DNA from 2 places in the Cellvibrio sp. PSBB023 genome. Region 2 is predicted to be linked to the other one. Evidence: predicted binding sites of a transcription regulator. Region 2 holds the regulator's gene; the other holds the start of a gene.
The links. The regulator sigma-54, encoded in region 2, starts transcription at its own class of promoters, with help from an activator protein. The targets are predictions, from matches to a motif close to TGGCACANNNNTTGCNNT.
Positions count from the first base shown of each region.

Region 1: the regulator sigma-54 is predicted to act here: its motif matches at 4,629-4,646, upstream of puuE (allantoinase PuuE).

Region 1 is NZ_CP019799.1:4,002,874-4,018,700, forward strand. Features, by position in the region: gene B0D95_RS17195 (methyl-accepting chemotaxis protein) at 73-1,965, opposite strand; gene B0D95_RS17200 (cupin domain-containing protein) at 2,146-2,814, opposite strand; gene B0D95_RS17205 (ribonuclease) at 2,841-3,617, opposite strand; gene puuE (allantoinase PuuE) at 3,619-4,563, opposite strand; gene B0D95_RS17215 (adenosine deaminase) at 4,913-6,412, shown strand; gene B0D95_RS17220 (TonB-dependent siderophore receptor) at 6,692-9,130, shown strand; gene B0D95_RS17225 (DUF3450 domain-containing protein) at 9,182-9,937, shown strand; gene B0D95_RS17230 (MotA/TolQ/ExbB proton channel family protein) at 9,950-11,359, shown strand; gene B0D95_RS17235 (MotA/TolQ/ExbB proton channel family protein) at 11,377-11,892, shown strand; gene B0D95_RS17240 (biopolymer transporter ExbD) at 11,921-12,328, shown strand; gene B0D95_RS17245 (energy transducer TonB) at 12,328-12,960, shown strand; gene B0D95_RS17250 (hypothetical protein) at 13,028-14,296, shown strand; gene B0D95_RS17255 (purine nucleoside permease) at 14,342-15,457, shown strand; gene B0D95_RS17260 (amidase) at 15,667-15,827, shown strand, end outside.
Region 2 is NZ_CP019799.1:2,108,926-2,124,752, forward strand. Features, by position in the region: gene hisD (histidinol dehydrogenase) at 1-469, opposite strand, end outside; gene hisG (ATP phosphoribosyltransferase) at 572-1,207, opposite strand; gene murA (UDP-N-acetylglucosamine 1-carboxyvinyltransferase) at 1,221-2,486, opposite strand; gene B0D95_RS09355 (BolA family protein) at 2,595-2,840, opposite strand; gene B0D95_RS09360 (phospholipid-binding protein MlaC) at 3,063-3,686, opposite strand; gene B0D95_RS09365 (KpsF/GutQ family sugar-phosphate isomerase) at 4,007-4,978, shown strand; gene B0D95_RS09370 (HAD family hydrolase) at 5,011-5,550, shown strand; gene lptC (LPS export ABC transporter periplasmic protein LptC) at 5,555-6,166, shown strand; gene lptA (lipopolysaccharide transport periplasmic protein LptA) at 6,153-6,713, shown strand; gene lptB (LPS export ABC transporter ATP-binding protein) at 6,719-7,444, shown strand; gene B0D95_RS09390 (RNA polymerase factor sigma-54) at 7,598-9,250, shown strand; gene hpf (ribosome hibernation-promoting factor, HPF/YfiA family) at 9,351-9,641, shown strand; gene ptsN (PTS IIA-like nitrogen regulatory protein PtsN) at 9,713-10,162, shown strand; gene rapZ (RNase adapter RapZ) at 10,175-11,044, shown strand; gene B0D95_RS09410 (HPr family phosphocarrier protein) at 11,048-11,320, shown strand; gene yjgA (ribosome biogenesis factor YjgA) at 11,470-11,988, shown strand; gene motB (flagellar motor protein MotB) at 12,062-13,057, opposite strand; gene motA (flagellar motor stator protein MotA) at 13,070-13,927, opposite strand; gene B0D95_RS09430 (DUF1244 domain-containing protein) at 14,168-14,482, shown strand; gene B0D95_RS09435 (SMP-30/gluconolactonase/LRE family protein) at 14,560-15,396, opposite strand; gene B0D95_RS09440 (LacI family DNA-binding transcriptional regulator) at 15,638-15,827, shown strand, end outside.

The DNA.
Region 1 (15,827 bases), 1.9 Mb from region 2:
ATAATTTCTTGTTAAGCGATAAAAAAACCAGCAATCAAGCTGGTTTTTTATTTTACGGAAGCTGTACTGTTTTTACAGTTTAAAGCGCCCAACTTCCTGTTGCAGTGACGCGGCAAGGCGAGCGAGTTCCTGTGCTTGGGCCTTTGCCGTCTGAGCTTCCGATGAAAGGTTTTCTGATACGGTGCGAATGGATTCGGTGTTACGATTAATTTCGCTGGTGACTGAGGTTTGCTCTTCGGCAGCGGTGGCGATTTGAATCGCCATATCAGAAATATCGTGAATGGCCCGGCTGATTTTGACTAAACTCTCACTGGCCGAATGGGCGTCGCTCACACTGGTATCAGCCATTTGATGGCTCTGCGTCATAGACTTCACCGCCTTGGCAGCAGTTTGTTGCAGGGTTTCAATCATCGCTTGAATTTCTTGGGTTGAAGAGTGGGTGCGCTGTGACAGTACACGCACTTCATCGGCCACCACTGCAAACCCTCTTCCTTGTTCACCGGCGCGCGCTGCTTCAATTGCCGCATTTAAGGCCAATAAATTCGTCTGCTCTGCAATGCCGCTAATGGTTGATAAAATACTGTTGATTTTTTGCGAGTGGGCATTGAGTTCACTAATAATGGCGCTGGCGGTTTCCACTTCGTGAGCCAAGGCGCGAATAGAGGACTGGCTTTTCGTTACCTGTTGTTGGCCGTGATCTGACAGGCTTACTGCATCTTTTGCGGTTTGCGCCGTGTGATCTGCATTGCTGGCAATTTCTTCTGTGGCGGTGGCCATTTCGGTGACCGCGGTTGCGACCATGGTCACTTCATCTTGTTGTACCTCAATGCGTTGGCTGGTTTGTATGGCGGCGTGACTGCTATTTTTTGCCTGGCTTTCCAATTGACCAGCTATATCATGCATCCGGGAAATCATGCCGTGCAACCGCGCCACAAACCGGTTGAAGCCGGAAGCAAGCATGCCAATTTCATCGTGTTGATTGGCTGTTTTAATGCTGACTGTCAGGTCGCCTTCGCCCTCTGCAATATTATTGAGCGCCTCTGCCACTCGCTCCAAATCGCGGAACTGTATTTTGAAAATAGCGATAAGCAGAATGCCAAACAATACAATCAGTGCACCACCAGTAGCGGACATAATCCAGGCAAGCTCGGTGGATTGCGCCATGATGGCCTGTTTATCCATCACAAAAATCAATACCCAATCTGTGTTTGGAACAGTGGTGGTGTATACGAGTTTTACCGCGCCCTCAAGTGTGTGCTCACTCAGTGCACTACTGCCGGATGTTTGTGACAGCCAGTTTGGTGTGAAATCAGGTGTGATGACGGTGGTTTGTTTTTCATTCAATGCTTTATCCGGGTGGCTGATAATTAATCCGTTTTTATGCACCATAATGCCGTAGCCATTACCGGGTACTTTTAGTTGTAATACTGCATCGGTTAATTGTTCAATCGTTAAATTGGCAGCAACCACACCGTAAAGTTGACCATCAACCATCACCGGCTCAGCAATAGTCACCACTTGTTTTTTCAGCGATGAACTAATGTAAGGCGCCGTAATCGCAAGCGTGCCTGAGGCTTTTGCATCCAGATACCAGGGGCGGGTGCGCGGATCCATAGTGGCGTTATCCAGTGCGGTGTCCTGATACATCATCACACCAGCTTCGCTGCCAAAAAAAGTGGAGCCAAATTGCACCGAGTGTTGAGCCTGCAATAAATGCGCACGGATGTTGGTTTCGGGATCTGCTTCAATGATTAATTTGAGGCTGGAAATAGTTGTTTTTCTGTCTTGTATCCACTGCCCTATACCGCCGGCAAACGTGGTGGCTAATTGATCTATTTCTCCTTGCGTTTCTGTCAGGGAGTGGTTGCGAATAGAATAAGCCGTCAGGCCAACTAATGTGATCACGGTAATTAATACCGCAACAAGGCTGCTAAAAAGCAGGCGTGTTTTAAGCGTAGAGTGCATGGTGATTTCCTTGTGCGTGGTGCGGGGCTGCATTGAGGTCAATAAGGGGTGCGGAAAGTATAGATCAATTCAGCAAATGCCAAGTGCTATTCCGTGGCATGGTGTAATAATTTGTAACTGAAGCTATATCAATGGCTTAACATAAAAAACCAGCCGTTAAGCTGGTTTTTTATAGGCTCTCTATCGCGTTGTGGGGTGTTTAATCGCTTGCTCTTGAATTAATGGTTCCATGATATGCCAATGTTGTGGGAATTTCTCTTTCAATAAGGCATTGGTTCCTAAAATCATATCCGCATAATCAAAACCGGGGGCGACGGCTTCGCTGATTAAGCCGTAACCATAGTCGCCGGGTAATAATTCTGATGATTTCCAAATCCCGCCCTTTACCGTGAGTTGCAATAGTTCGCCTTTGCTAACGTCGCTACCCATAATCACTTGTTCCAATTTTCCATCGGGATAAATCAGTGTGTAACGAATGGGGTCGCCTATATGGTAGTAGTGCACTATGTCAGATTTGTTAAGGTGAAAATGGCCAATAGGGGATTCACGGGTGAGCATGTAAAAAATGGACGTGAGAATAAAGCGTTCACCTTTTTCAGTAGAGAGTGTTTCATAGTCGTCGGCTTGGTAGGTGCGGCGATAAAATCCGCCCTCAAGATGGCCGGACAAGTTTAATGCTTTGGCAACCATTTCTGCGCTGGGTTTGGCGGGTTGGTTTTTCGTATCTTCTTGTAGCAATTGAGTACTGCACGCTGATAATAACAGCGCGCTACCCAGCACAATAGATGCGCTGCGCAATAGGCGGGTGAGTGGGTGCGGTGAGTTGGTATGTGAATAACACGAAAACATTAGGTTGAGTCCTTGATGAGAAATAATTAGTTGGCGATGCGCGGGCAGTCTATTAATTCAAAGGCGGTGTTGTAGCAGATATACATTTCACTGCCGCGATACAGCAGGCGTTTGTTAACGAGCTGTGGGTTGTTCTTTTTCATCCAACGATCCAGTTTTTGATGGCTCATGGTGGCTGGCGGGTAGCGCAGGGCGGTAAACAATTGGCGGGATTTTTCAAAATAATCCGTAGCGGAGGTGAAGTCACAGGCGCCGTGTTTTTCCCATTCTGCTTGTAGCAGTGCGGCGCTGGGAGACATGCATAAATAAGGTTCTATCTCGCTATAGGGAAGTTGGGGTAAATCGCCGCCGCAAAAGCGCGGGTGTTTGCGAATATCTTTTAGATCAGTGCAGCGTCCAAGCCCTTTGCCATCGCAAGAGGAAGCCCATAAACCGTGCAATACCCAGCCAAATTGTTGGTCGGAAAAACATTGGAAGGCATTGTCCTTGTGCAATTTTTCCAGTGTGGTCGGGTCTGTTTCCGAGGCGAGTGTAATGCTGAGGCGAGTGCAGTAATCCTCAGACCAATTCACGGCCATTTTGTAATAGTCGGTGGTGGCATTGGGGTTGGGGCCAAAATTATCCTTTGCCATGGCAAAGTCATAATCAGTGGCGGCGCTATCGGGTAATTTACAACTCTGCGCTTGTAAGGTTTGGCTAATGCTGAGCAGGGCGATAAAGGTTAATAACACGCTAATCAATAACAACAGGCGAGAAAAATAGTGGTTGCTATTTTTGTGGGTGAGCGGATTTCGCTGCGCCATATTATTTGGCTCCTGTGGGATAGTGGTGCTGGTGCCAATGCCGGGCAATGGCATCGCGTCGACAAATCCACACATCTTGATGCTGCAGGATATAGCGAATAAATTTTTCCAGCGATTGAATGCGACCAGGGCGGCCAATGATGCGGCAGTGCAAACCAATATTTAACATCTTGGGCGCAATGTCTCCCTCGGCATAGAGCGCATCAAAACTGTCTTTGAGATAGGTAAAAAACTGATCGCCACAATTGAACCCTTGAGCGGCGGCAAAGCGCATGTCGTTGCTGTCCAGGGTGTAGGGAATAATTAAATGGGGTTTGCCATTGTTGAGTTCGGCATGATCCTGCGTCCAATAGGGAAGGTCATCGGCGTAGGAATCCGAGTCATATAAAAAACCACCTTGTTCTATAACCAATTTGCGAGTGTTTGGGCTATCGCGGCCCGTATACCAACCGAGTGGGCGTGAGCCAGTCACGCGGGTATGAATTTCAATCGCGGTGCGAATGTGTTCGCGCTCTATTTCTTCCGGCATAAATTGATGATCGATCCAGCGGTAGCCGTGACTGGCAATTTCCCAGTTGGATTCCAGCATTGCCTCGACCGCATCCGGGTTGCGCTCCAGCGCCATGGCCACGCCGTAAACGGTGACGGGTAATTGGTATTTATTGAACAGGCGGTGCAGGCGCCAAAAGCCAGCGCGGCTACCGTATTCGTAGAGCGATTCCATACTCATGTGGCGCGCTTCAAAGGCGCGTGCGCCAATAATTTCCGATAAAAATGTCTCTGACGCGGCATCGCCGTGCAACACACAATTCTCGGCTCCCTCTTCGTAATTAATCACAAATTGCACGGCAATCCGCGCACCGCCAGGCCAGTTGGCATGGGGCGGGTTGCTGCCATAACCGATTAAATCGCGTGGGTAATGGGCGGGTTTATCTCTCTCGGGCATAACAGAATTCCAATCGCTGATGGCTTGACTCCGGCGATATTTCACAATCGCTACAGACTCTCTGTGTATCAAACTCTGTGCCAGAGTCTACAAATTCTGTGTTATCGACCAGCCTTGGGGTTTGGCGGGTTATTTGGGCGAAAGCCGCAATATTACTGGGCAAAAAGCAAAAACATGCACCAGATAAAAGCATAACCTGTCCGATTGGACAGGTTATTTTCAGGGGGAGTGACGGTGCGCTCTTGCTCTGGCGCCGAATGCTACTGGCTGGTATCACAATTGCATTGGGCTGGGGGATGGTTCCTTTCTTTATATCAATCAACCTCCCAGACAGTTAGAGAATTCGCTTATGCAATTGCCAAGTATGACCAGCCTTTGTGGTGCAGGGCGCGACCTTGCTTTAGCCGCCGTTATTGCACTGGGCGGGCTGACCGCCATGAGTGCCAGTGCGCTCAGTGGTAGTCCCGCCAGTGATCGGGTAATTACCAAAGACCATTGGTTTGAACAATTCAAAGCCACCGCGACCGATAAGGAGTTGTATCGCTTTTTGTATGCCATGCCCAAAGGGGGCGATTTGCACAACCACATCAGCGGTGCGGTATTGGCGGATTGGTGGTACGACCTGGCACTGGCACAAAAGGAGCACGGCTACCGTTTTTATACCAAAGTGCGCATCAATAATTGCCGCGATTTTGGCAACAATGAATTTGCCCGTCGTCCCTATTTAATGTTGTTCAACAATTTAACGGAGTCTACCTACAATCAATTGCCGGACTGTGAAAAAGCCGAATACAAACGCTTGGAAGAGTTGACCGAGAAGGAAAAAGCCGGTTGGGTACAAAGTGTCATGCTCGATCATGACCATGAAGGACGCGATGAATTTTTTCAAACCCATTGGCAGCGTTTGGATCAGTTATTACACAGCCCTTATTTAATTGCCGAAGTGCTGTACAAAAATATGAAAGCCTTTGGCGATGAAGGCTTGATCTATTTGGAAGTGATGGTAGAGGCGGGCGGCTATTTTAAACCCGATGGCAGTGCCATTAGCGAAGATGAGGCAGTAGCAATTTTTCGCAAGCGTTTAGCGCAAGCCGATGCAAAAGCCACTGGTGTGACGGTGCGCTTCCAGGATTCCATCCTGCGCTTCGCGCCCAATGCAGAAGAGCAATTAAAAGCTTCTTACGACATAGTGTCGCGCCATCGCGATTTGTATGTGGCGGTGAATATGGTAGGTCGTGAAGACAACGACAAAGGCTACCCGCTGCGCTTTACCAAAACCCTGCGCGAGCTGCGCCAGAAGTACAACAATGTGCGCTTGTCGGTGCATGCCGGTGAAGTGGATGAGCCCAACTATCACATTCGCGACACCATTATGCTCGGTGCCGATCGTATCGGTCACGGCATTAATTTAATTACCGACAATGATCTGCTGCGACAAATGCGTCACGGCCCCTACCTGATAGAAATCAATTTGATTTCCAATTTATTGCTCGAATACGTGAGCGATTATTCACAGCATCCTTTCCCTGAATATTTGCGCCTGGGCATCCCTGTGGCTCTTTCTACTGATGATCGCGGCATGTGGGATTCCAATATCACCGATGAATTTTTTGTTGCGGTGAAGGAATTTAATTTGTCCTGGGAAGAGTTGTTGCTGCTCAGCCGCAACTCGCTGCAATACAGTTTTGTGGAAGACGATATCAAGCAGCAATTGCTCGATACCTACAACCAACGTGCGGCCCAGTTTGAAAAGCAATTTCGCAGTAAAGGTGTAGCGGGTTTAAAAGCCAGTGCGCCTGTGTCTTACGGCTTCACCTGTAAACGCTACGCGGTGTGTGATTTGCGTTAATACCCTGCTGTGCACCAAGTTGGCTTTTTATCCTGGTGCATGGCGTCTGTTTTTGCTTCATCAGTGATCGTTATTTTTCCTGCGGTTCTTTGTCTGTATTCCATTTTTTTGATTAATGAGCAAGTGAACCGGTTTTTGTTGTTTGTAACTAATTGATTATTAAGGATATAAATCATTTTTATCAAAAATGTAACCAATCGGACAGGAAATGGCACAGCGCTTGCTAAATCTGGTTTGTTGTTTCAGGTAATCATTATTAGACCTTTGGAGTGTTCCCTCATGATCATGCACAAACGATTCAAACCGAAAGAACTCGCGTTATTGATCAGCCTTGGTTGCGTTATGGCTGCTCCCGCTGTTCTTGCACAAGAAGCCAAAAAAGATGACGTAGTAGAGTTGGAAACCTACACCGCTGAAGGTCAGGTAGAAGACACTATGGGTGTTATGTCCACCGAGCCGGTGAAATCTGTATTTGGTTTTGGTAAAACTATTTTGGAAACCCCGCGCGGCGTGACTACCGTCAGTGCCGATATGATGGAAAATTTTAGCATCAACGATATTGATGATTTGGTGTTGATTTCTCCCGGCGCGTTTACCCAGTCCTTCTTTGGTGTTGCCGGTTCTCTGGATGTGCGCGGTACCCCCGGTGAAGTGTATTTCCGTGGTGTGCGCCGTGTGAATAACCCCGGTAACTACCCAACGCCCATTGGTGCGACCGACCGTATCGATATTGTGCGCGGCCCGGCATCACCCATTTATGGTCCTTCCAAAATTGGTGGTTACCTCAACTTCGAGCCCAAGTCTGCACGTGCGGAAACCGGTCAGTACTTGGAAAAACCTGCCGGTGAAATTTCCATGACTCGCGGCAGTTGGGACAAAAACGTATTGAGTGCAGAAGTAGGTGGCCCTGCTTCTATCGGCGAAAAAAGTTTGGGTTACTATATTTACGCGGAAACCGAAAACTCTGGTAGTTATTACGAAAACTCCGGTACCGACCAGAATATTTTGCAAGCCTCCTTCAATATGGATTTGAGTGATAAAACCCGCCTGGAGTTTGGCGGTATGTATCACGAATATGATGGCAACCAAGTGGCCGGTTGGAACCGCTTAACCCAGGATTTAATTGATAACGGCACTTACATTACCGGTTCGCCCACTTCAGTGGATACTGATGGCGATGGTTACAACTCGATTGCAGAATACAGCGCATGGAAGGATACCTTTGACAAGAGTAACTTCTTTGTTCCTGCCTCTGGCGCTACTAACAGCAGCATGGACCCAGCCTGGGCATTGCAAAATCCAGGCACCACCAAACTGAAGGGCAGCCAAACATTGGTGGCTCCGGAAGACCAATTGGTGACCACCGTACAAACCCTGTATTTCGATGCGATTCACGCAGTGAACGACAGCTTCACCATCACCAACAAAATGTTTTATGAGTCACTGGAAAACATCAATGAAAACGCGTATGGATTTTCGCAATTTGTAGATACTTATGCGTTTGAAGATCAATTGATTTTTGCATTCAACACTGAGCATGGCTCAGCAATTAAAGCCAACTATCAGATATCGCCAAGCATTCGTTACACCGATTTTAAACAAGGTGACGATTTTAATTACGAATATTTTGACCGTCGTGATTTGAGCAAGCCTTCTACCGCAATAGATAGAAAGTTACTGGCAACGGTAACTGATTCCGATTATTCCAATTATCTGGTAGGTGATTTTACTGACTATGGTCTGGCATTTTTAGCGGACTACACCATTGCTGAAAAGTTGGGTGTGTTGCTTGGCGCTCGCTATGACCTGCTTGATATGACATCAAAATCGGTAGGTGAAAAAATCGAGGGGAATCCTGCTGACTTTACTGCCGAAGATAAAGATGAAGGTGGTTCATGGACTGCAAGCTTGTCTTACACCACTGATTTTGGTTTCACTCCTTATGTGACCAAATCAACGCAAACCACCATCGTGATGGGGCAGGGCTCAGAAATTGCACCCGGCTTGATTATGAATGCAGATGGCACCGCTGCCGGTAACGCCTTGGCGGATTCGGAATTGGAAGAAGTGGGCGTTAAGGGTAGTTTCTTTGATGACCGTTTGTATGTAGCCACAGCGTATTTTGAACAAACTCGCAGTAACTACAGTGCACAGGATCAGGTCAGTAATAGCACTACCCAATCAGAAGGTTATGAATTGGAAGCCCGCTTCCTGGTGACCAGTAACTTCACCTTAACTGCCGCCATGACGCATTTGGAAATTACCAACCTTACAGCTCTGGAAAATGGAACCCAATTTGGTTTTGTCGGCGCTGGCGATTTAACGGGCGTGACAGATCCATCGTTGTTCTACGGCTATGTGATGCAAGGCCTCACGTTGGTGGGTGACGATAAGGCTGCGCTTAAATCCGGTATTCCGGAGAATATGTATAGCCTGACGGGTGCTTATGATTTTGGAAATGGCGTTCGTGTAACAGCGAGTACCGTTCATGCTGATGCTACTTACTCCGGTTTCTCAAGAGGCGTGAAATTGCCGTCATACACCTTGTTGAATGCGGGCATCAGCTACGAAGTGGATGCGTGGAAATTCAGTTTGCAGGGTAAAAACCTGACTGACGAGCGCTACTTCCGCGCGAACTTCCCTGACCTGTTTGGTAGCACCATTGTATTACCTGAATTGCCACGCAATTTTGTGGCTTCTGCATCCTTCAAGTTTTAATCCATGTTACACGGGGCTCCTGTGAGCCCCGCAATTTGATTGAGGTTGATTATGGTTTTGCGTAAACCCTTGGGAGCTGCATTGATCGCGGTTACCCTGCTCGCGCACCCGGCTTTCGCCGTAGAAGATAGCCTGCAAAAGCAGGAAACGATTGATAAAAATGCGGCTGCCAGCCAACAGCGCATTGATAAGCTCGCCGATCAAACGGTAGATGCGTTGCAAACTTATCGCACCGCCTCCCAGCGGTTGGAAAGTTTAACCATTTACAACCAGCAAATGGAAAAACTGATCGCCTCGCAAAAAAATGAAATTACCAGCATCAAGCGCCAGACGTCTGAAATCGACATTATTGAAACCGGCGCGCTGCCCTTAATGTTGAAAATGACAAAAACGCTCACCGAATTAGTTGATGCGGATGTCCCCTTTTTGAAAGACGAGCGCAAAGAGCGCGTCGCTAATCTGCAAACCTTAATTGACCGCGCCGATGTAACGGCGGGTGAAAAATATCGCCGCATCATGGAAGCCTATTTGGTGGAAGTGGAATATGGCCGTACCATTGAAGCTTATCGCGGTGAATTAGTGGTGAGCAATGAAGCGCGCACGGTAGATTTTTTGCGTGTCGGTCGTGTGGGCTTGTATTACCAAACACTGGATGGCAACGAAAGTGGTTACTGGAATACCAAACGCGGTGGGTGGGAAACACTGGATGCGGGTTATCGCACTGCTGTTCGCGATGGTTTGCGTATTGCGCGCAAACAAACACCGCCTGAGTTGTTGACTCTCCCTGTCAATGTGCCTGCCCAGTAAGGAATCCTGTTTATGAAACCTACGTTGAAATTCGCTCGTCATATTTTGAGTAACGCAGCAGCTGGCCTGGTGCTGACTGCCAGTGCCGTTGCGCTTACCGCAGCGGTGAGTGCGCAAGCCCAAACTGGCGATGCCTTAAAAAGCCTGTACCAACAAATTAACAAAGAAGTCACAGCGGAAGCGACCCATAACACAGAGCGTGAACAACGTTTCCGTGCAGCGGCCGGTGAGCAGCAAGCCATGTTGGCGGATGTGCAAAACAAATTGGCGGCGCAAGAAAAATTGCGCGCCGAAATGCAATCCGTATTTGATGCCAATGAAAATGAATTGGCTGAATTATCCACCCAATTGGATAAACGCACCGGGAATTTGGGCGAGCTGTTTGGTGTATTTCGTCAAATGGCGGGCGACACCCAACAAATGCTGTTTGATTCGGTTATCTCGGTAGAGCACCCGGAACGCATTGCTTTGTTGCAATCCCTGGCGGAAACCAAAGAAGTTCCCACCATCACCCAAATGCAACAGCTGTGGAGTTTGATGCTGCAAGAAGTGTCGCTGTCAGGCACGGTCAGTCGCTTTGAAACCACAGTAGTAAAACCCAGCGGTGAAAGCTACAAGGCGCCAGTGACTCGTATCGGTACATTCAATATTGTCTCGGGCGATAAATATTTAAATTATGTGTCAGACAGCCAACAACTGGTTGAATTGGCGCGTCAGCCTAGCGGTTCCATTCGCTCTACGGCGGCTGATCTCAGCAAAAGTTCAGGCGATACCTCTGTCGGTTTTGCATTGGATCCTTCGCGCGGCGCGCTGCTTGGATTGTTAGTGCAGTCACCGAGTTTTATGGAGCGTGTAGACCAAGGCCAACAGGTGGGTTATGCGATTATTGCACTGGGCATTATCGGTTTGTTGGTGGTGCTTGAGCGCATGATTAAATTGGGCCGTATATCGTCGCTGATGAAGAAACAATTGAAAGACATGGAGCACCCTGCTAACGACAATCCATTGGGCCGCATGATGCTCGCCTACTACGAAAACAAACACCTGAAAGATTTGGATGTGCTCAGTAAAAAACTCGACGAAGTTATTTTTAAAGACCTCGCCGAACTGCGCAAAGGTTTGTCCACCATCAAAGTGCTCGCCGCCATTGCACCGCTCATGGGATTGCTCGGTACAGTGACCGGTATGATCGGCACCTTCCAGGCCATCACCCTCTTTGGTGCAGGTGATCCAAAACTCATGGCGGGCGGAATTTCGCAAGCGCTGGTAACCACAGTGCAAGGTTTGGTGGTCGCAATTCCGCTGTTGTTGTCGAGCAATATGCTCAGCAGCCGCGCGCAACAACTCAGCAAAGTCATTGGTGAGCAAGCGTCGGGCATGATCGCTGAAAAAGCGGTTGATATTGCCCAGTCCAAAGCCTAACGCGGAGATACGCCGTCATGGAATTATTTACATCTCTCGGTGATTTTCTCAACACCGGCGGCAATGTGCTCTGGGCCATTATGTTCATCAGTTTCTGGTTGTTTTTCCTGATCATTGAGCGCTACTGGTTTTATCTGCGCGAATACCCGGCCTTCCGCGCGCGCAATCGCGCTGCATGGCAGGCGCGCAGCGATAAATCTTCATGGTTTGCCGAGCAGCAGCGCAAACAGTTGTTGTCGGAGTTGGATTGTTTAATGTTGCGTAATCTGAAATTAATTCCTGCACTGATTGCACTGCTGCCCATGATGGGGTTACTCGGTACCGTGACCGGCATGATTCAGGTTTTTGAAGTGATGGCTTACCTGGGGTCAGGCAACCCGCGCGCAATGGCAAACGGGGTGAGTGCGGCCACCATTCCCACCATGGCCGGTATGGTGTTGTCCCTGGTGGGCATTCCCTTTATGACGGAATTAAATCGTCGCTACCAGCGCGAACTGCGCGAGAACGCGGCGGCAATGCCTCTGTTTCATTAACGGTCGCCTTTAGACAAGTGAGAATTTTATGAGTGACAATCGTTTTTTAATGAATGAAGAAGACGAAGCGCAAATCGATTTAACACCCATGCTCGATGTGGTGTTCATCATGCTGATTTTCTTTATCGTTACCTCTACGTTTGTAAAAGAATCGGGTGTGGATGTCACACGGCCGCAGGCGGAAACCTCGGTGGTTACTGAATCCAATGCAATTCAAATTGGCATTACGGCCGCGAATCAAATTTTTATGGATAAGCGTCAAATTGATAAGCGTGCGATTCGCGCCAACGTGGAAAAATCCCTCGCTGAAAACCCCGGTGCGTCCGTCATTATTGTGGCCGATCAGGATTCCAATACTCACACCTTGATTGATGTTATGGATCAGGCGCGCCTCGCCGGTGCGACATCGGTTTCGGTTGCGTCGGAGAATGACTAATGCTTGCGAAATACAGCTTCAGCCTGGTGGCAGCCGTAGTGCTTGGGCTGCTGGTGTTTGTCGCCATGCAGGCATTGATTGCGACGGATGGCATGTTTCAGGAACCGGATAAAAGCCACACCTATTTAAATTTTGTGCGGGTGGATACCAGCAACGACGATGTGAATACCAAGGATCGTCGTTTGCCGGAGCCACCGCCGCCGCCGGAAACGCCACCGGATGTGCCCGACCTGAGCAATCAGATGATGGCAACCAACACCAATTTAAATATGGATATGCCCAAAATCGGTACGCAAGTCAGCGGAGGTTCTGGGCCTTTTCTCGGCACTTTATCTGCTGGTGATGGCATGTCCGGTTTTGATACCGATGTGATTCCGGTAGTGCGTGTTCCTCCGGCTTATCCGCAGCGCGCCAAGCAAGCAAAACTGGAAGGTAAGGTGACCATGGCGGTAACGATTCGCCCCGATGGTACGGTGGCTGATGTGCAAGTCATTGAATCCAATCCGCCACGGTTATTTGACCAGGCCGCAATTCAAGCCATGCAGCGCTGGAAATTCCGCCCGAAAATTGTGAACGGTAAACCCGAAGCGCAACGTGCGCGTCAGACCATTGATTTCAAATTGAGTCAATAGCTTTTACCGCGATGATGAATACACAGGTGTTGAAATGGCAATAAGCAATTCATTAACGAAACCCGCAATGAATCCTTTAGCAAGGCAATTGTGGCGCGCCACTAAAATCAGCGCATTTATTGCGGGGCTGGTGTTATCTGCCAATAGCTGGTCTGCCTCCAAATCGGTGAGTGCGACAACCTTCAAGCAGCTCACCAGCATTCAGGAGCAAATCTCGGCCAACAAAACTACCGAGGCTTTTAATGCATTAAAAAGTTTGCACGGTGAGGTTGAGGCCGGTTCCATCGATGAGGCTCTGGTGTTGCAAATGCTGGGCTACACCGAAATGGGGCGCAACAATTATGCGCAGGCTATTGATTATTTAAAACGCAGCCTAGCGTTGGATATGTTGCCGGAAAATGTGAAATACAACGTGGGCTATATGGTCGCGCAGTTGTACGCCTCACTGGAAAAATACGATGAAGCGCTGGTGTTTGCCGAAGAGTGGTTTAAAACCATTGCGTCGCCTACACCGGAACAAGCGATTTTCATGGCCAATATTTTTGCCCAAACCGGCAAATACCAGCAGGCCATTCCCTATGTGAAACAAGCGATTGCTGCCGGTGTGAGCAGCGGCAAAGAGCCGCGCGAAAGTTGGTACCAATTGTATATTGCCTGTAGTTTTGAATTGAAAGATTACGTGCAAGCCGCCGATGCGCTGCAAACGGCGATTAAAACCTGGCCGCAAAAATCCGAGTACTGGGAGCAGTTGGCCAGCGTGTACGTGATGCAGGGCAAAGAGTTAAAAGGCCTTGCCAGTTTGCAATTGGCGTGGAAGCTGGGGGTATTGCAAAAAGAAGCGTCTATCCGCTCTATGGTGCAGTTGTCGGTAACCCAGGGCGTACCGGAAGTGGGCGCCCGTTTACTGGAAGCTGCGCTGCAAAAAAATGATGTGCCACGCAATGAAACTTATCTGGATCTGTTAGCCAATGCCTGGATTGCCGCACGCGAAAGCAAGCAGGCAATTGACGCGTTTGAAGAGCTCGCCAAGGTCACAAACAACGGCGAAGCCCATGTGCGTATTGCCAATATTTATATGGAGCAAGCCAAGTGGAAACCGGCAGAGCAGGCGCTGCGCAAAGCGCTTTCTGGCAGTTTAAAAGAACCGGGCAAAGCCTGGTTAATTCTCGGTATTGTCATGACCGAGCAAACCCAATTTGATCAAGGGTTAGATGCCTTCAAAAAAGCGCGCGCCTATGCCTATACCGAAAAACAAGCGGGTTCCTGGTTGAAGTACGCGGAGGATTTGCGTCGCCAACACAATTGGATTACGCGCAACCAAGAGAGCGAGAGTTAACTGCTGCATCAATGAGGATTTTTTATGAATAGAGATAAATTAGCGATGAAAATGCGAGCAGGGTTATTGTTATCCGCCATATGTTTTTCAGTTGTTACACTTACCGCGTGCAACAAACCCGCCACTGACACGGCGGCAACTAGTGTCAGTGCGAGTGTGCAAGCACCGGCGCCGATTCCGGTGAAGTTTGTCGTGGTCACTATGTTTGAAATTGGTGAAGACAGCGGCGATAAAGCCGGTGAATTCCAGTTGTGGAAAGAGCGCCAAAAACTGGATACCAAATTTGAATTTCCCAATTCCTTTCACGATATTTACATGAATATGGAAACCGGTGTGATGGGCATAGTGACCGGTATTGGCACTGCGCGCTCCACCGCGGCAACCATGGCGCTGGGTATGGATCCGCGTTTTGATTTCAGCCAAGCCTATTGGTTGGTGGCCGGTATTGCCGGAATTGACCCGGAAGATGCCTCTATCGGTTCCGCCGCCTGGGCAGAATATTTGGTGGATGGCGACCTCGCCCACGAAATTGATGCGCGCGAAATTCCGGCCGATTGGGAGACAGGTTATTTTGCGCGTTACACCACCAAACCTTACGACCCGAACAAGCCCGAGCCAACGGGTGAAATGTTTCGCTTGAATCCCGAGTTAACCGAGTGGGCATTCCAATTAACCAAAGATATTGAGTTACCGGATATCGAAAGCCTGGAAGCTACACGTTCACTCTATGTGAATCACCCGAATGCGCAGCGCAAACCATTTGTATTGAAAGGCGATCAGCTCGCGGCCATGACGTTTTGGCACGGCGAAATCATGAATACCTGGGCCAACAAGTGGACAAAATACTGGACCGAGGGCAAGGGTGAGTTTGTGACCTCGGCCATGGAAGACACAGGTACTTATTTGTCGCTGAGCTATTTGCATAACATCGGCAAGGCCGATAAAAATCGCCTCATGGTATTGCGTACCGGCAGTAACTACACCATGCCGCCACCGGGTGTCACGGCGGCAGAAAGTTTGCTTGCGGAAAATGAAGGTTATGCGGGATTGGATGCTTCGCTCGAATCCGCCTATATTGTGGGAACTGCCGTGATGGACAAGATTTTGGGCAACTGGGATGTTTACAAAGACAAAGTACCTGCACCGGCGGATTTGAAATAATCGCCGTCTACAAAAACGGGAATAGCTTGTTGTCGCGCCGGCGGAGTTCCGGTGTTATTTCTGAGACACGCCGTGAATACATCCATGTAGGCTCAGCGTCGACATCCATGTCTCCGATGGTCTCAGAAACAACACCGGAACCCCTTGGTGAAAGTTAGTTGCGAGATTCTGTTGGTTTTATAATCCTCGCTTTCAAAGGCTTCACATTCATGTCGCTCGATCAACGCGTCTTTGCATGGCGCGGTCACTATGAACATCCCCACGCAAATTCCGGCAGCCTTGCCGGGCTGCGTTTGGGCGTGAAAGATTTATTCCACATTGCCGGTTTGCCCACGGCGGCGGGAAATCCTGACTGGCTGGCCAGTCACCC
Region 2 (15,827 bases):
CCACCTTCGCCGGAATTGCATTCATTAATACCGATGAAGGGTAAGATGCCTTACCGCCGGGTACATACAAACCAACGCGCTCCATGGCAGAAATTTGTTGCCCAAGCACAGTGCCATCCGCTTCGGTGTAGCGCCACGAGCTTTGCAACTGGTGCTGGTGATAATTGCGGATTCGCTCGGCAGCCACTTCCAATGCCGCGCGCTGCTCGGCACTGATTTGCGTCAAGGCATACTGCAATTGCGCAGGCGTGACTACAAAGTCGTTAATACTTTGCGCAGTACGGCGATCAAACTTATTGGTGAACTCCACTACGGCGGCATCACCGCGCGTTTTTACTTGATGCAAAATATCATCAACCACCGAGGCAACTCGGGTATCGCTTACCGATTCCCACGCAAGCAACTGATCAAGGCGCAGATTAAAATCGCTTTGGCTGGCATCCAAACGGGTGATGATAGAGTCAGACATGGAATTCTCTTTAAAAACGGTGAACTAGAAAAATAATAAGTTGATCATGCAGCCTATCCATTGCAAATACACATTGACATTTGCAATAGACGGTATAGAAAATTAATTGACCGCTACGGCCTTGGCGATATGGTCGATGATAGTTTGGATTTGTACGTGCTTCATTTTCATTGAGGCTTTATTCACAATCAAACGCGAGCTGATATCCGCAATAAAATCGCGCGGCTCCAAACCATTGGCGCGCAGCGTGTTACCTGTATCGACAATATCCACAATTTCATCGGCCAAATTCATAATCGGCGCCAGCTCCATAGCACCGTACAGCTTGATAATATCGGTCTGACGCCCTTGGGAGGCATAATATTGCTTGGCAATATTCACATACTTGGTCGCCACACGAATGCGCCCCGCAGGCAGTGATTCACCTTTTACGCCAGCCGTCATTAATTTACAGCGCGCAATATTTAAATCGAGCGGCTCATACAATCCCTCAGCGCCGTTTTCCATCAATGTATCTTTGCCGGAAATACCCATGTCCGCCGCACCAAATTGCACATAGGTGGGTACATCAGCGCCGCGCAACAACAGCAGACGAACATGGGCCTGCGTGGTATCGAATACCAGCTTGCGGCTCTTCTCCATGTCCTCCAGCGGCTCAATGCCCGCTGCTGCCAGCAGCGGTAATGTCTCTTCCAGAATGCGCCCTTTGGTGAGCGCAATTGTCAGGGTTTGGCTCATAGCATCCACCTTCTTACGACCCTTTTACGCGGCGCACACTTGCACCGATGCTTTGGAATTTTTGTTCGATGGCTTCGTATCCACGGTCAATATGGTAGATACGGTCAATCAGGGTTTCACCGTCAGCGACCAACCCGGCAATCACCAAACTGGCGGATGCACGCAGGTCTGATGCCATAACGGGTGCCGCCTTCAAACGCTCAACACCGGTCACAATGGCGGTGTTGTGCTCTAATTCGATGTGCGCCCCCATACGGTTTAATTCGGCCACTTGCACCAGGCGGTTTTCAAAAATTGTCTCGGTAATATGGCTTACACCATCGGCGACGGCATTCATCGCCATAAATTGTGATTGCATGTCGGTAGGGAATGCGGGGTAAGGTGCCGTTTTCAAACTGACAGCCTTGGGGCGCTTACCGTGCATATCCAGCGTGATCCAGTCCTCGCCCACAGCAATATCGGCGCCTGCTTCCTGCAATTTTAATATCACCGCCTCAAGAATATCGGCGCGAGTATTGGTCAGCTTGATGCTGCCGCGTGTGGCAGCGGCGGCAACCAGATAAGTGCCGGTTTCAATACGATCCGGCATCACGGCGTATTCACAGCCATGCAATTTATCAACGCCATAAATCGTCAGGGTCGAGGTGCCTATACCTTCAATTTTTGCCCCCATGGAGACCAGCATATTTGCCAGATCCACGATCTCGGGCTCGCGCGCAGCGTTTTCCAGTACGGTTTTGCCATCGGCCAATACCGCAGCCATCAGCAGGTTTTCCGTACCGCCAACGGTGACCATATCCATCAGGAAGTGACAACCTTTCAGGCGACCATTGGAGCGGGCGCGGATATAACCACCATCAATTTCAATAGTTGCCCCCATGGCTTCCAGGCCGCGGAGGTGAATATCCACCGGACGCGAACCAATCGCACAACCGCCAGGGAAAGAAACATTGGCTTCACCGTAGCGAGCCAGCAAAGGCCCCAGCACCAGAATGGAGGCGCGCATGGTTTTCACCAACTCATAAGAGGCGGTGTAGGAGCTAATCGTATTGGGATCGACAATCACTACGTGATCGCCTTCGATCTTGATGGTCAACCCCAAGGTCAGCAGCAACTGCACCATTGTGGTCATGTCTTTTAGATGCGGGACATTGGTCAGCCGCACTTCACCATCTGCCAATATAGAGGCCGCCAACAGAGGCAAACCGGCATTTTTAGAACCGGAAATACGAATTTCACCAGAGAGCGGCCCGCCGCCCGAAATCAAAAACTTGTCCATTACCAACCTGAGAATAAAAGAAATGTGCGCACCAAGGCGAATACGCGGCGTCAACCGTGATGACGACTGAAGATCACCGCAAAATGAAGGACGGCCCTGTCGTAAGACTTACTGCTGCGCCTGCCACTGCTCAGGCGTAAACGATTTGATGTAATCCACCGCATGGATACTGCGATCCGCAAATTGCGCACTCAGGGTTGCAAGCACCAATTGCTGCTTTTTCACTGGAGTAAGACCCGCAAACGCAGGACTAACGATCACCAGACCAATATGGTCGCCCTGCACTTCTACGGACTTGACATCGCAGTCTGGAATTTGGCTTTCAATCAGGGCTTTGATTTGTTCGGCTTGCATAGTATTTCCCGGCAGAGGCTAAGGTCGCACCCAATCAGCACCGGGGCATGCTCTAGCATCACGGCACTGTTGGCTGGACTGAATGTAGCGATAAGTAAATAAGGCGCGGAGTTTACCGGAATGTCGCCCATATCGCACTTAAAAAACCATGATCCAAAACGCAAAACCCCCAGCCATTGGCCAGGGGTTTTGCGGTACCACAATCGGTGATCAGACTATGAATCAGGCATCAACCAGCCAGTTAGCGATCACCTGATCCAGATCGCCATTGTGCTTTTTCAGGCCAGCCTTGAATTGACCGCTGAAGGATTGCCCCAAATTTACACCATTAAGAATAACGTTGATCAGCTTCCACTCGCCCGTTTTCCCCTGCACCATGGTGTAATCCAGCTTGTGGTTGGCGCCATCGGCTGTCAGCTCTTGCTTCACCACTACGCGCTTCGGGTTTTTAGGATCGGCAGTAACGCCTGCCAGAGTAACTTTGCTATCGGCATAGCCCAGAATACCTTTGCCGAGTGATTTCACCATGCCATCTTTAAAGACCTTCAAAAATTGCTCGCGCTGTGCGGCAGTTGCCTTGCCGTAAGTCGCTTTACCCATAACCGATGCTGCGATAAAGGGGAAATTCACTACTTCATCCAGCACCTTCTCGACTTGTTTGAAGTAAACATCATCGGCTGTTTTAGCGGTATTTTTCGCTTTGACCAAGCCAAACAGTTCTTGCGCAACCGATTCAACGATCACTTGTGGTGCCTGGGTTGCATCGGCAGCCTGTGCTGACTGCAAGCCAAACAATAAAAATAAGCCCAAAACAGCACCAGAAACGTTGGTGAACAGATATTTCATTGTAAAACCTTCCATTAAGTGAGTTGTATTCATTCAGTCAAAATGACCTCAGGCCTGGATTCAGCGCACCGACACTCGGACAGCATTTATTCCTGATGGTGCCATTCTTTTCGTTTTTAAGGGTATTTTGGATGTGATGGCTGATTAAACCAAAGGGGAAATTAATTGAACCTGAAGGCCCGGCAAGCAAGTTCATGGCGCGCACTATACCATTTTGCCATTACAGGGGATAAGCAATAGCATGGAAAAAACAGCACCTTAAGCCTCACCTTGGAGGGCATCACCGCTATAATGCCTTCCCGCACTTCAGGAACCGCCCTATGTCTGCATTCGATTATGTTAGCTCTGCCCTACGGACTATTCGCCTTGAAGCGGAAGCCGTTAGCGCATTGAGCGAACGCATTAATGGCAGCTTCACCAAGGCCTGCGAACTGATCATGGCCTGCAATGGCAGAGTAATAGTGACGGGCATGGGCAAGTCCGGTCACATTGGCAAAAAAATCGCAGCAACACTCGCCAGCACTGGCACTCCTGCGTTCTTTGTTCACCCAGGCGAAGCGAGCCATGGTGATTTGGGAATGATTACCCGGCAGGATGTTGTGCTCGCCATCTCTTATTCGGGCAGCTCCAATGAGGTTGTTACCCTGCTGCCGCTGTTAAAACGCGCCGGGGTAAAGATCATCAGCATGAGTGCCAATGCCCAATCGACGCTGGGCGAAGTTGCTGAGGTTAACTTGGATATCAGCGTTGTACACGAAGCCTGCCCGCTCGACTTGGCCCCCACCTCCAGCACTACCGCCACCTTGGTAATGGGCGATGCGCTTGCTATTGCCTTGCTGGAAGCACGTGGCTTTACGGCTGAGGATTTTGCTTTTTCACACCCGGGCGGCGCACTCGGGCGCAAATTATTACTGCGCCTCACGGATGTCATGCACTCTGGCAGCGACATCCCTCAAGTATCACCCGACACGCCATTGCTTGAAGCATTGATGGTGATGTCAGAGAAAGGCTTTGGCATGACAACAGTCATGAATAACAGCGGTGAACTGCTCGGTATCTTTACCGATGGCGACTTACGTCGCAGTATTGATCGCGGTGTAGATGTGCGCAGCGCCAAAACAGGCGAGCTAATGAATACCAACCCCCGCATGCTGCGCGAAAACACCCTGGCAGCCGAGGCACTGGCAGTCATGGAAGAGGCAAAAATTAACGTACTACTGATCAGCAACGAACAAAAACAGCTCGTTGGTGTCGTAAAAATCAATGACTTGTTGCGCGCCGGCATTATTTAATGCCGTCACTGCAAGCTGACCTGGAACAAAGCATGAATCCCGAATTACGCGAGCGCGCGGCGCAAATCAAACTTTTTTTATTGGATGTGGATGGTGTACTGACCGATGGTCGCCTCTATTTCAGCAATAGCGGCGAAGAGTTTAAATCCTTCAGCACACTGGATGGACAAGGCATCAAAGCACTCCAAAAGACTGGAGTGAAAGTCGGCATTATTACCGGCAGAACCAGCAACCTGGTTGCCAGACGCGCCAAGGATTTGGGTATCGAAATTCTGGTGCAGGGCCGCGAAGACAAGTGGGATGCACTGCAAGAAATACTGCAACAGCACAGCTATGCGCTGCATGAAATTGCCTTTATGGGTGATGACTGGCCAGACCTCACCGTCATGACACGGGTTGGATTGGCATTCACGGTAGCCAATGCCCATACCAGTGTCGCCCAACGCGCGCACTGGCAAAGTGCCGAGCGTGGTGGCGAAGGCGCCGTGCGTGCTGCTTGCGACTTGATTATGCAAGCACAAAATACATTTGATGCTGCCCTGAACACCTACCTCATTGGAAACAGCCACTGACACCATGACTCTTTTGCAGCGCGCCCAATACCTACATCAACACATTCCAGGCCCCTGGCTAATCGCTTTCGTCCTGCTAGTGTGCTTCTTTGCCTTTTCGCTCCGCCAAAAGGACGATCCGCAACCTGCCACCTACGATCCACGCGGCTTTCCCCAGTACTATATGAAGTCGGTAGAAACCCGCGAATATAATTTGGGTGGTCAGTTGCGCTACCAACTCACTACACCGCAAGTTACCCACTTTCAACTGCAATTGGATGCACCATCGGCGGAAGACTATACCCACATAGAACAACCCGTGATGCTATTCCTTGATGTCGATGGCGGTGCTCCCTGGCAGGTTACTGCCAATACCGGGCGCAGCGAATCCAATGGCCACTTGATTCGTTTGCTCGACGATGTATTGATTCAGCAACAAACCCACAGCAATGGTTTGGTTCGCATCACCACTACCGAACTTAACTTGCACACCAATACACAATTCGCGCAAACCGACAAAGCTGTTAACATGCGCAGCGCAAAAGGCCAGATGGATGCAATAGGAATGGAAGCCGATCTGGCAAAAAGTTGGCTGACGTTAAAGTCACAGGTTAAGGCTGCTTATGAACCACGCTAAAATTCCGCTCAACATATTTCCCCTACTTATCAGCCTGTTATGTGCCAGCACAGCGTGGGCATTGCCCACCGACAAACATGAAACCATTCGGGGCTCTGCTGATAACCTGACCGTCGACCAGAAAAATGGTGTGGCCACCTACACCGGCTCTGTTGAGATTCGCCAAGGCTCACTCATCATTAATGCCGACTCCATTATTATTCACACCAATGCCGAAGGTGGTGTGGAAAAAATGATCGCCACAGGTAGCCCGGCAAAATTCAAGCAGCAACCCGATGCTGAACAGGGGATTGTAACGGCGGCAGCCAAGCAAATTACCTACACCCCCAACAATGAACACCTGCTATTAATAGAGGATGCATCCGTTGAGCAAAATGGCGCCGTCATGAGCGGCCCCCACATAGATTACGATTTAGTGAAAGAAGTCATGAAGGCAGAAGGCGGCAGCATTAAAGGTGAAGGGCAGCGAATTGAAATTGTTATCCCCCCAAAAACTGCCAGACCAGCAGAGCCACAAGCTTCCTCATCCACTGCCACCGATAACTGATTCCTATGCCTAGTTTGCACGCACGCCACCTCGCCAAAAGCTACAAAAAACGCAAAGTCGTTATCGATGTATCAATCACCGTAGAAAGCGGTCACATTGTTGGCTTACTGGGCCCTAACGGCGCCGGAAAAACCACCTGCTTTTATATGATTGCCGGTCTGGTACCAGCGGACAATGGCAGCGTACTGATTGATGATCGCGATATTACCCAACTCCCCATCCATGGCCGCGCCCGCGCCGGAATTGGTTATTTGCCGCAGGAAGCTTCTATTTTTCGCAAACTCACCGTCGCCGATAACATTATGGCGATCCTCGAGACCCGCAAAGACCTGAGCCGCGAAACACGCCTTGAAAAACTGGAGGCACTACTCAATGAGTTTCATATCACCCACATTCGCGATAGCTTGGGCATGGCCCTCTCTGGCGGTGAACGCCGTCGCGTAGAAATTGCGCGCGCGCTGGCAACTGACCCCAAGTTCATCCTGCTTGATGAACCCTTCGCCGGGGTAGACCCCATTTCCGTAAATGACATCAAAGAGATTGTCCGACACCTCAAAGACCGCGGCATCGGCGTATTGATTACGGATCACAATGTGCGTGAAACCCTGGATATCTGCGAAACCGCCTACATAGTCAGCGAAGGTCATATTATTGCGGAGGGCGATGCTGATACTGTCCTCAGCAATAGCAAAGTCCGCGAGGTTTACCTGGGCGAACACTTCCGGCTGTGATGAAATCCCACCAACAAACAGCTTGACATTTAAGTTTCTTTATACTCTAGGCATAAAGCTTGCTTACAGATGTTGCTTGCGGCGCAAACCCTGACTAAACTCCACCTAACAGATGTTTTCCATCCCGCGTTATAAGGGTTTGTTGCTACAACAATGAAACAATCTCTCCAGCTTAAACTCGGCCAACAGCTGACAATGACCCCCCAATTGCAACAGGCAATTCGCCTTCTGCAACTGTCCACACTGGATCTACAACAGGAGATTCAGGAAGCCCTCGAATCCAACCCGATGCTTGAAGTTGAAGAGAGCTTTGACTCATCAGCCAGCAGCACCGATTACGAAGGCAGCGAACAAGACAAGATTGACTACACCCGCCAACAGGAAATTGCCGCTGAATCCGGCACCGACAATAGCGCGGACTTTAGCGCAAGCGATAACTTCTCCTCAGCGACCAGCGACAACTTCAACGAGCCCGGCTATAGCGAAACCGAAAGCTTTGGTGACAGCGAAGGCTTTACTGATGGGGAATCCTTTGGCGATAACGATGTCTATGGTGAAGGTGAGAGTTTTAGTGCCGACAGCGGCGACTGGAGCGATTCAATCCCCAGCGACCTGCCTGTAGACACCAGTTGGGACGATGTTTACCAAACCTCATCCACCGGAAATTCCAGCAATTACGACAACGAAGACAGTGACTTTGAAAGCCGTCGCGCAGTAACCGATTCACTCTACGATCACCTGATGTGGCAACTCAACCTGACACCCATGTCTGATCGCGACCGGGTTCTGGCTATGGCGATCATCGACGCAGTTGAGCCCAGCGGCATGCTTTCCATCACCCTTGAAGAAATATTTGAAGGCATGCGCGGTGATTTTGAAGAGCTGGAGCTGGATGAAGTTGAGGCCGTTCAACACCGCTTACAGCAGTTTGATCCCTGTGGCGTTTGCAGCCAGAATCTCTCGGAATGTTTATTGGTGCAACTGCAGCAATTCGACCCGAAAACACCTTTTTTGGATTCAGCAAAGCTGATCGCCAAACAGTATTTGCCCTTGCTGGGAAGCCGCGACTACCGTCAATTAATGCGGCGTACCAAATTGAAAGAGGCGGAATTAAGTCAGGCAATCGCTCTTATTCAAAGCCTGAACCCGCGCCCGGGCGATATTATCGCCAGTGGTGATACCGAATATGTAGTACCGGATGTATTTGTAGAAAAACGCGATGGCCGCTGGATTGTTGAACTGAACCCGGAGATAGCACCACGCCTGCGGATCAATTCCAACTACGCTTCCATGGTGAAGCGTGCCGATTCAAGTAGCGATAACACGTTTCTCAAAGATAACCTGCAAGAAGCCCGCTGGTTCCTGAAAAGTTTGCAGAGCCGCAATGAAACCCTACTCAAAGTAGCAAGCTGTATTGTGGAAAAACAACGTGGCTTTCTTGATTACGGCCCCGAGGCGATGAAACCACTGGTGCTGCACGATATTGCAGAAATTGTAGAGATGCACGAATCCACTATCTCGCGCGTGACTACCCAGAAATACATGCATACCCCACAGGGAATCTTCGAGCTGAAGTATTTTTTCTCCAGCCACGTGAGTACTGACAGTGGTGGCGAATGTTCCTCAACGGCAATTCGCGCCATCATCAAAAAATTGGTGAGCGCCGAGAACCCCAAAAAACCGTTGAGTGACAGCAAGATTACCGACCTGCTCGCCGAGCAGGGAATACAAGTAGCTCGTCGGACCATTGCGAAATATCGCGAATCGCTGAATATTCCGCCCTCCAACGAGCGTAAAACAATTTAATTCCTAGCCCTATAAATACGAAATTCGGAAGAAAAATCATGGATGAGCTGTTGGGTTGTGGTAACCACAACCATTTTGTTTCTATCGAGAGGAAGTATCTATGCAAATAAATATCAGTGGTCATCATCTGGAAGTTACCGATTCGCTAAGAGACTATGTCAGTAGCAAAATCGAGCGCTTAAGCCACCACCACGATCGCATTACCAGTACGCATGTCATCCTCTCTGTCGATAAATTAATTCAAAAAGCAGAAGCCACTATTCATGTCAGCGGTAAAGATTTATTTGCCGATGCTACCCATGAGGACTTGTATGCTGCGATTGATTCTCTGGCCGATAAATTGGATCGCCAACTGATTAAACACAAAGAGAAGATGCGCAGCCATCGTTAACCCACGCTATGCAGCGGCCCCAGTGGCCCGCTGCATTCAACATTGTGAGATTCCTGGTAATCACCCTAGCCATGCAAATTCAAACTCTTATCAGCCCTGGCCGCACGCTGTGTGGTATCGAAGGCGGCAGTAAAAAACGCGCCCTGGAACTATTGGCAAACGCCATTGCACAGGATGTCCCCGGTATTGATGCGGACGACTTGTTTCGCCGCCTGATTGGCCGCGAGCGCCTTGGCTCAACCGGTATTGGCCACGGTATTGCCATTCCCCATTGCCGGGTAGAGAACTGCAGCGGCACTATAGGCGCACTGATCACCTTGGTAGACCCGATAGACTTTGACGCCATAGATTCACAACCCGTTGATATTCTGTTTGCCATGCTGGTTCCCGAAGACGCGCATGACGAACACCTGCAAACACTTGCCGCGTTGGCGGGTGCACTCAACAATGCCGACTATCGCCAGCGCTTGCGCAATGCCGATAGCGATGCAGCGCTTTATCAAGCAGCGATAACCCCCTGACAGGTTAATAACATGCATCTGGTGATTGTGAGTGGGCTCTCGGGTTCAGGAAAAAGTACAGCGCTTCACGTCCTTGAGGATGTGGGGTTTAACTGTATTGATAACCTGCCAGTCAGCCTACTGCCTGCACTGGTGGCACAAATACAAATTCACAAGAATGATCAGCAGCGTTTTGCAATCGGCATTGATGTGCGCAATGCCTGGCAAGACCTGAGCATATTTCCGCAGATGATCAGCACGCTGAAAGAGGCTCACCTCCCCTTTCAGACCTTGTTTCTGGATTCACAACCCGCTGTACTGATCCAGCGCTTTAGCGAAACGCGCCGCAAGCACCCACTATCGGATAAGCATACTAGCCTTGAAGAATCCATCTCCGCTGAACAGCATCTGCTGGAGCCTATTCGCGACTGTGCCGATCAGGTGATTGATACCAGTCATCTGAATTTGCATGAATTGCGCGATCTGGTGAAAGAGCGGGTGGTAGGCCGTAGTGAATCCACCATGGCAATCCTGTTTGAATCCTTTGGCTTTAAACACGGTGTGCCCGTGAATGCCGACCTGGTATTTGATGCACGCTGCCTGCCCAATCCTCACTGGAAGCCCAATCTGCGCCCGCAGACGGGTCAAGATCAGGAAGTGATTGAGTTTCTGGAAGAGCAAGTTACAGTCAAGGAAATGTATGATGACATTGAACATTATCTGACGCGTTGGTTGCCGCGCTATCAAGCGAACAACCGCAGCTATATTACGATTGCTATAGGCTGTACGGGCGGGCAACACCGCTCGGTGTATCTGGCAGAACGCCTGCAGCGTCATTTCAATCAGAGTTTTAGCGATGTGCAGGTGCGCCATCGCGATATCAACAAACACAAAAAACACTAAACCATGCCAATCGAAACGCTCGACATCATTAACAAGCGTGGGCTTCACGCGCGCGCCGCCGCCAAGTTTGCCACCCTGGCTAACCAATTTCAGGCCAGCGTTCAGGCTCGTGTCGGTGAAGGCCTTTGGGCTGATGCCAAAAGTGTCATGTCATTAATGCTGCTTGCCGCCAGTTGTGGCAGCCGTTTGGAAGTCAGCACTGAAGGTGCTGATGCCGATGCCGCGATGAATGCCATCAAGACACTGATTGCCGATCGCTTTGATGAAGGCGAATAAATACTCTATTGTTAAGCCAAAGCGGTTGTAGCTACCGCCGTTGTGCACTAAGCTGCGCGACCTTTTACCCTATTTCCCTTTCTGTCGGTAATACGCTCCCTGGATACGTAAAACTGATGGCGACTCCTTGAGCAAAAACAGATATTCCTATGGTTTACAACTACGACGACATCAATCCCGATGACTACATCCTCAGCAAATCGCAAGTAAAACGCGATATGCACGCCCTGCAGGCACTGGGTGAGAGTCTCATCGATATGAATGAAAAGCAGCTCGCCAGCATCCCACTGAGCGAAGAAATGCTCGATGCGATCTACATCGCCCGCAAACTACCACCGAAAGAAGCTCGCCGCCGTCAGGTTCAATATATTGGCCGCTTGATGCGCGAAGGCAATCATGAGGAGATCAAAGCGGCAGTAGAGAAAATGCAAAACCGCAGCGATCAATACGTGCATCGTCAACACCAGATTGAGCGCTACCGCGACCTGTTAATTGAAGGTGATAAGCAGATATTCCAAACCCTGGTGACCTCCTGTCCGGGTATTGATGTACAGCATTTGCGCCAACTGATTCGCGCGGCCCAAAAAGAGCGCGAAGAAAACAAGCCGCCCGCCAATGCGCGCAAACTCTTTGGTTTTATTCGCGATCAGCTCGCCACGCAAGATTAAGCATATCTCTATGCACAATGAAAAAGCCCGGACATGATCCGGGCTTTTTCATTGTGGGCGACAGACAATCTCACTAGGGCGCATTTGCCGCATCAATGGCATCATTCACTTCCGCCGGGGACAAAATCTTGGGACCCGCAGGTGGCTGAGTGAAGGTATCACTGCTATTGATCAGCTTACTACTGTCGATACCAACTCCACTTCCCAAGGCATCTGCTACTGCTTTTTTGAGCACAATAATCGCAATGCGGCGATTAATCGGTTCATTGGGGCGATCAACCAAGAAGGGCGCTGCCGAACCCATGCCCTGCACAGTTGCCACCTTGGCCTCAGGGTATGTACCCTCCAATAAAGCACGCCGCGCAGCGTTGGCACGATCCGCAGAAAGCTCCCAGTTGGTATAGGTCGCCCCGGCCCCATAGGGGGTTGAGTCTGTATGCCCGGTAATACTGATTTTGTTCTGCACCTTATTCAGGATGGGTGCCAGCGCATGCAACACATCCACTGAGTAGGACTTAAGGTTTGCACTACCCACATCAAACATCGGGCGCTGATCCTTATCCACAATCTGGATACGCAGACCCAGTGCAGTGAAATCAATAAGAATTTGATCCTTGATTTGCTGGAACACAGAATCGAGGGCATTAATTTCTGTTTCCAACTGTTTCTTCAATTCTTCCAACTGCTGATTTTCGATGCGCTCCATCTCTTTCTTGAGTTGGTCCTCACTCATCTCTTGTTGATAGCCTGCATCTTCCTTATTGCTAGCAGTGGAGTCCTCACTGTCATCAGCGTCTGAACGCTGAATGGGGCGCTCCTGGCTAATCAAACCGAGATCTGCACCACCCTCGCCCACAACATAGGGGCTACCCGGGTCTTTGAAATAACCGGAAATAGCCTTTTTCTCTTCTGGCGAAGTGCTTCCCAGCAGCCACATCAACAAAAAGAATGCCATCATCGCCGTCATAAAGTCGGCCAATGCAACCTTCCAGGAGCCGCCATGATGACCATGGCCATGGCCCTTTTTCTTTTTGATAATAATGGGTTGCTGTGCTGAGTTCTTTTCCATAAACGCTCGACCTTACTTCTTGTTAGCGCGATATTGCTCTTCCAGCTCTTTAAAGCTGGGACGCACACTATGGAAAAGAACCTTGCGGCCAAACTCGACCGCGACTTGCGGTGGCACACCGTTCATGGAGGCTACCAATACTGCCTTAACGCATTCATAGGCACGACTTTCATCGCGCACTTTGCCTTGCAAATAGCTGGAAAAGGGGGCGATAAAGCCATAGGCAAACAAAATACCCAGCAGCGTTCCCACCAGTGCAGCCGCTACCGCTGCACCAATTTCTGCAGGCGGCCCACCAATTTTACCCATGGTGATAATAACCCCGAGAACCGCCGCCACAATACCAAAGCCGGGCAAGCCGTCTGCAGCATTCTGGATAGCACCGGGAACCACCGACGCCTCTTGATGATGACCATCAAGTTCCTGCTCCATGAGTGACTCCAACTCGTGCGGCGCCATATTACCCGCGACCATGATGCGCAAATAATCACAAATAAATTCAACGATATGGTGATCTTTGAGGATAGAGGGATAGTTGGCAAAAATGGGGCTGGAATCCGGCTCTTCGATATCGCCCTCAATCGCCATCAGGCCTTCGCGACGGGTTTTATTGAGGATGTCATAAAGCAGTGTCAGCAGTTCCAGATAAAACACCTTGTTGAACTTGGAGGGCGTCATTAACGACCCGCCTGACTTGATAACCCCGATGGTGACGGATAGCGGGTTACCAATGATCATCGCCCCAAACGATGCCCCACAAATAATCATCACCTCAATCGGTGACATGAGTGCCAAGGGGTTACCGCCATGTATTGCAAACCCGCCGATAACACAGCCGAGTACGACAATAATGCCCAGAATGATATTCACGCAAAAACTCCCATTGCAAAAGGCCGGCTTGCTACCAGGCGATAAGAAACTATTAACATAACCAAATCATTACAACGACAAGCTTAACAGTACCGTTTGAGTATAGGCAGCTTGAATTGAGGATCAAGACGGGAAAAAAATTTAATCGCTACAAAACCCAATACTATTTGAACGATCAGGGTGAAATGCCGGAATTAATCGTAGAATAGCGGCCATGCCTAGCCTACGGAGTCATTTACTATGAAAATTCAAGACCTACCTATTGCCACTCAAGAACAACTGGAAGCAGCGGCGTTTCGCCGCCTTGTCGCACACTTGGATAGCCGTAAAGATGTACAAAATATCGACCTGATGAATCTGGCAGGCTTTTGTCGCAATTGTTTAAGCAAATGGTATGTCGCTGCCGGCGCCGAGCGCGATATTACGCTGGACTATGAGGATGCGCGGGAGAGAATTTACGGCATGCCCTACAGCGACTGGAAAAACCAGTTCCAGGGTGAAGCCAGTGCAGCACAACTGTCGCAGTTTGCGCAAAAAACCAGCAGCACTGAATAATCTGATTTGTATAACCCGAATAGACCAGCCCTGTTATGGGCTGGCCTGAATAGACAACATCCGAATAGAGGATGCCCCTACTTTAATTGATAAGCAGTCACTGTATCTTTAAAGAAATTAGGTACAAACAAGTGTTTATTCGTTGGATCGTAACCAATATCCGCGGTATTGATCTTCTCTTCGCGCGAGTCGATCAAAAGCTCCAGACGACCATCGCCGTGAACGTAATAAACCAATCCCACCCAACAGCTGACAATAAATTCGCCGCGCTCAATCATCTCAATACCATCAATACCAGACTCAAATCCCTTGGCGATTACCAGACGATTTTTCTTGGCATCCACCAGCAGTAGCTCTTGACCGGCACCTACCACTAAATTGGAACCTAATGCTTTCAAGCCATTGGCACTGGTCACATTATCCAGATATAGCTCTACTTTGCCGTTTTGATAGCGGTGAACTTTATTGGTGCGGGTATCCGACACATACACAATACCCGATGAGTTCACGGTGACATCATTCAAAAATACGGAATCGGCAACCGGAATTTTTTCGATTACCTTTTCTTCCTCAATATCGATAATAACCAGCTCGGTAATATCTGCCACATAGAGGTGGTTTTTATAAAGCGCCATGCCTTTGGGAGCATTGAGCCCAGTGATCCACTCCTTATCGATTACTTCCCCTTCGGTAGTTAATTTGGCAATACCGCCTTTGCTATCAACAACATCACCTTGCCCATCAATCAGGGATACAAACAGATATGGAGATTTTTTATCCGCCACATAGAGTACCGACTCAGGCGTAGGTAAATCAGCAGTTTGCCACAGTGGTTCCAATTGTTTCGCAGCCTGTGCCGGAACACCCAGTAGTAGGCACAACGGCAATGAGAAGAGCATAAATAGCTTTTTCATGGATAAACCTCATTATGATTATGGGTAACACATAGGGGAGCATATGGAGATTCAATCCGGGCCGTCCGGACATCCACCCTCCCCTACTACCCCATGGTGCCCCGCAGATTCGAAGATCGCAAAATGTTTTACATATCCTTGCGCGTCAAGTGAGGGTGAAGTGGTGTGAGTGAAATGATTGCGCTTGGCGGGCCTAAGCTCTACCCTAGCGCTTTGCTGACTAACTGAACCTCTACCGCTTATGAAAACCAGTGTCGATAAACACGCACCTAAATCCAAAGCCACGATTAAAGACGTTGCCAAACTGGCGGGTGTCTCTTTCAAAACCGTATCGCGAGTGATTAATAAAGAAGGTACTGTGGGGCAAGAGCTGCAGGAAAAAGTCATGCAGGCCGTCAAAGCGTTGAACTATCAACCAAACTTATCGGCAC